One region of the Planococcus beijingensis genome, then DNA from elsewhere that is predicted to be linked to it. Evidence: predicted binding sites of a transcription regulator. Region 1 holds the regulator's gene; the other holds the start of a gene.

Region 1 (2,478 bases):
GTATTTTGCGCTGATATTCTTCAACGATTGCCAGAATTTCAAGCACCATGTCATCCATATCATTAAGGGCTATTGGCCCCATATCCGATAAGGTATAAACTTCCACGCCATATTTCTTCATGACATGCAAAAGAGCAATACGTGCGTGCCCTCTGCCCAAACGCGTTTCATCCTGAATAAAAACGGCATCGATTTTGTCTCCCTTAATGCAATTAAGCATTTCAAGCAGACCGTCACGATCCATTTCGTATCCACTGTGCTGATCGGTGTATACACCATCCACTTTATAAGATTGTTCAAACGCGAATTTCATCAGTTCTTCTTCCTGTCTCTCAAGGGAGGATTCCTGCGTATCTTTGGTCGTGCTGACACGGCAATAAATTAATGCATTTTTCTTCATTCAGCATCACCTGCAAATTTAATGGTCTCATCAGGAGCAAATTTCAATTGGTCGCTTGGAATCTTAAGGGATTGTCCTGCAATGATTTTTGGAGTAGAAAGGTTGTTTTCTTTCATAATCTCCTCTATCCATTCATGATGGGGAGTCGCGCCACTGAAAGATTCAGCTAAAGTCCAAAGCGTATCGCCTTCTTCTATTTCAACTTGGCTCATTGATGTACTGTTTGTATTATGGGACAGTATGGCGTAAAAAGTAAATACCACAATTAATGAGAAAAATGCGATAAGATAAGAATTTTGTCGAATGAATGTCATTTGAACCGCCTCCTAATAATTTGTGTTCGGAATGTATGTTCTCATATTAATGCGAACAGGTGTTTTTGTCAAGAATAAAATTCGAACCTATGTTTGCATTTCAATGCCCGAGTTGGTATACTATTGGTAGAAATCAAGTAGAATTACTCAAATGAGGTGAAACTGTTGAAAAAAGTATCCAAACGCCAGGAAGACATTCTGTCATTTATAAAAGAGGAAGTTCGGCTGAAAGGCTATCCGCCATCCGTACGCGAAATCGGTGAGGCAGTCGGTCTTGCATCCAGTTCGACTGTACATGGACATTTAGCGCGTCTTGAAAGCAAAGGCTTGATCAGACGGGATCCCACTAAGCCGAGAGCCATTGAAGTAATAAGCACTGATGAAGCGTTAATCGATAAAAGTCCGGTACTGCATGTTCCTTTGATCGGTAAAGTAACTGCCGGTGTTCCTATTACAGCAATTGAGAACGTGGAAGAGTATTTCCCGCTTCCGCAAAGTTATGGCACTGAAGATGATCACATCTTCATGCTGGAGATCATGGGTGAAAGTATGATCGAAGCCGGAATTTTGAACGGAGATTATGTAGTGGTTAAGCAGCAGCAGACCGCGGATAATGGGGACATTGTTGTCGCAATGACGACTGAGGATGAAGCAACAGTCAAACGCTTCTTCCGAGAAGAAAATTATTTCCGTCTTCAGCCTGAAAATTCATCAATGGATCCGATCATTGTAGACCAAGTATCAATTCTTGGTAAAGTTGTAGGCGTTTACCGCCAAATCCATTAAAAAAAACCGGGGAAATCCCCGGTTTTTTTTAATGGATATTTATATTATGTAAACAATTTCGATTTAGCGTTTATGACAGCTGAAAGCTAAAATTACAGGAATTCTCATTCTCCTACTATACTCTTCATCAGAACTGAAATATTGACGTTCGGGCTTCCCTTCCCGAACATTCGTTACGCTAAATCCCGCGTTTGTCAAAGAAGTAAAATAGCTTTCAATGGTCCGGTGATGCTTGACGACAATTTTATCGATCCACGGTTCGTGCCGTTCCCCTTCTTTAAAGTAATCGTCCACCAGCCAGTTGCTTCTTTTTTCTCCTGACATTTTACTTGAAAAAGATGAGGTCGTCAGTGGATGCTGCACACTAAACACAAATTTCCCCTCAGCTTTTAAGGATTCATATACATTTCGGAATAGTTCGTCCACTTCCAGTAAATAATGGATGGCTAATCGAGAGGAGACAATGTCATAGGTATTTTCAGGAAAGACAAATGACTCCATAATTGCCAATGTCAGATCGGCATTGACACCCTCCAAATTTGCAGCCGCTAAGCCGATCATTTCTTCAGACCCTTCTACACCATGATAATAATGCGCTCCTGCTTCCAACAGTTCTTTTCCGAATAAGGCATCTCCACATCCTAAATCGAGTATTTCCTGGTTTTGAAAGTTGCCAAGCAACCCATAGATTATTGGTTTTTCAATGCTGTTATTAGGGCTCTCCGCCCGATTTCTTCTTTGCAGAAAGTTCTTCAAAAAATCTTTTTCCTCGTAAGCACTCGATCCTCTGAATTCCATTCATTTGCCTCCCAATCGAATTGTCATGCAAAAAATCTTTTAAAAAAAGGAGTTGCGCAAGCAACACCTTAAGTGCAGCTTGCCGAGAAAAAATCTTCTACAGTTCGCTGACGATAATATATTTAACTAAATTGATAGTAATGCGATAAATATTGCCTGTTTGTTCATCTGAAATTTCAT
Region 2 (2,478 bases), on a different contig from region 1:
CTTCCGACATTTTTTTGGTCAATGTGGTGACCAGCACACGTTCATTGTTTTCCGCACGCTGCCGAATTTCATACATCAAGTCATCTATCTGCCCTTCGATCGGACGGATTTCGATGGTCGGGTCAAGCAATCCGGTCGGCCGGATAATCTGCTCCACCATTTCGGGTGTATGTTCCATTTCGTAGGGTCCTGGTGTCGCCGACACAAAAACCGCTTGGCTGATATGCTTTTCGAATTCATCAAACGTCAACGGGCGGTTGTCCATCGCTGAAGGCAGACGGAAGCCGTAATCAACCAAGACTTTTTTCCGTGCTTGGTCACCATTAAACATCCCGCGTACTTGTGGCAGCGTTACGTGGCTCTCATCCACAACCAATAGAAAGTCCTCCGGGAAATAATCAATCAATGTGTAAGGCTGTGCGCCTGGTGGACGAAGCGTCAAATGCCGGGAATAGTTTTCAATGCCGGAGCAGAAGCCCATCTCGCGCATCATTTCCAGATCATAGCGCGTCCGCTGTTCAAGGCGCTGCGCTTCCAACAATTTGTCTTCGGCGCGCATTTCCTTCAAGCGTGCTTCCAACTCTTCTTCTATGTTTGCAATCGCTTTGACCATTTTATCTTCACGTGTTACGAAGTGGGATGCCGGGAAAATGGCTACATGATCGCGTTCACCGATAATTTCACCAGTCAATGCGTCGACTTCACGAATGCGGTCAATTTCATCACCGAAAAACTCGACACGCAAACATCTTTCGTCGCGTGATGCCGGGAAAATCTCAACGACATCTCCACGTACACGGAAAGTTCCGCGAATAAAATTAATATCGTTGCGTTCGTATTGAACATCCACTAACTTCCGCAACAACTGGTTGCGTTCGATTTCCATCCCTTTACGCAAAGAAACAACCAACTCACGGTATTCCTTCGGCGAACCAAGGCCGTAGATGCAAGAGACCGATGCAATAACGATGACATCGTCCCGCTCAAATAAGGAACTGGTCGCAGAATGGCGAAGCTTGTCGATTTCGTCATTGATGCTGGCATCTTTTTCAATGAACGTATCCGACTGAGGAACATAAGCTTCCGGTTGATAATAATCGTAATAACTGACAAAATACTCTACTGCGTTATCAGGGAAAAATTCCTTGAACTCGCTGTAGAGCTGACCTGCCAATGTTTTATTGTGGGCCATGACCAGCGTCGGCTTTTTCACCTGCTGGATAACGTTCGACATTGTGTAGGTCTTACCTGTTCCTGTCGCTCCCAGCAAAGTCTGGCAACGTTTGCCGTTGATGATGCCTTGCGTCAATTCAGCAATCGCCTGAGGCTGATCGCCAGCCGGTTCATAAGGAGCTTGAAGATTAAATTCCTGTTTCATGATAAGACGTCCTTCCGTTATTTCGTTACTTCTACTTTAACATATGCCCTAAAAAACCACTAACAAAAAGCGAACGTATGTTTTTTATGGTGGAATCCGCAAAAATATTGGCCTATCTGTACAAAGTATCTGTACTCTTCCTTTTAGACACTTCTTATTTTTTAAAGACAAAAAAGGGAGGCCGGTAAAATGCCGGCTTCCCTTTTTCTTGGCTTTTTAAAGAGCCAATTATTCTGTTTCTTCATGCTGCAATGTCTGTAATTGAGCAGTATATATAGTGAACGCTTGTTGATTTTTGTTATCCAGGGCTTCATCGATAAGGGCCATAAGCTGTGCTTCTTGTTGGGAACGGTGTACATGCTTTAAGAACAGATCTAAATAGATATCGTTCAGCAGCTTTTCCGCTTCCGTAATTTTTTTTGTTTGAGCCATCGCTTTCATGAAATCAGCATAAGAATAATAGTTTTCCATTCTTCTTCACCCCGAATGCTTTTCATTAGTATACATGAAGCAAATAGAAAAAATCAAGATTTATTTGAAAATTCCAATCAAATAGAAAATATTTTATTTTCACTCTAATGAGCATTGTGCAATTTCCATTTTTCTTTATAATAAGGTATGTAAAGTAAATTTAGGGGGTTATTCTTCATGAGCAAAAAGAATTACAGGCCGCTTTCTTATACAATCTGCGCAAATACGTATGCCCTTTTACCCTATACGGATGGACATCGCACCTGTCTGCGCGTAATCGAAGACCGTAATGAATTTGTGGTTGAAGAAACGGTTTATAAAACAGTGACCACTTCCTGCCGGTTCTACCGTGCCTCTCTTGAAAGCGCCACTCTTTATGCCCAAAAAGCGGTCGGTGTAAAACATAAGCCCCCCATCATCATTGGTGAGTATTATGGCAATCCGCTTATTTTCTTCCCGACACACTCTCCAAAGAATAAGGAATGCGTCTGGTTCAATTATGACGCCATTGACCTTATTGAAAGTGACAGCAGCGGCAAAGGCAGCATTATCTACTTAAGCAATTGTGAAACCGTATATTTGGATGTCTCGCCTATCGCTTTGCGAAACCAGCATTCATTTGCCGGATC

Evidence for each region. The regulator LexA, encoded in region 1, represses DNA repair genes until DNA is damaged. The targets are predictions, from matches to a motif close to CGAACATATGTTCG.
Region 2: the regulator LexA is predicted to act here: its motif matches at 1,449-1,462, upstream of uvrB (excinuclease ABC subunit UvrB).

Annotation. Positions count from the first base shown of each region.
Region 1 covers NZ_JADHDZ010000001.1:958,168-960,645, reverse strand. The annotation lists gene IRE19_RS04510 (YneB family resolvase-like protein) at 1-400, opposite strand, end outside; gene yneA (cell division suppressor protein YneA) at 397-714, opposite strand; gene lexA (transcriptional repressor LexA) at 880-1,500, shown strand; gene IRE19_RS04495 (class I SAM-dependent DNA methyltransferase) at 1,564-2,298, opposite strand; gene IRE19_RS04490 (hypothetical protein) at 2,396-2,478, opposite strand, start outside.
Region 2 covers NZ_JADHDZ010000006.1:81,864-84,341, reverse strand. The annotation lists gene uvrB (excinuclease ABC subunit UvrB) at 1-1,378, opposite strand, end outside; gene IRE19_RS14655 (IDEAL domain-containing protein) at 1,607-1,849, opposite strand; gene IRE19_RS14650 (competence protein ComK) at 2,027-2,478, shown strand, end outside.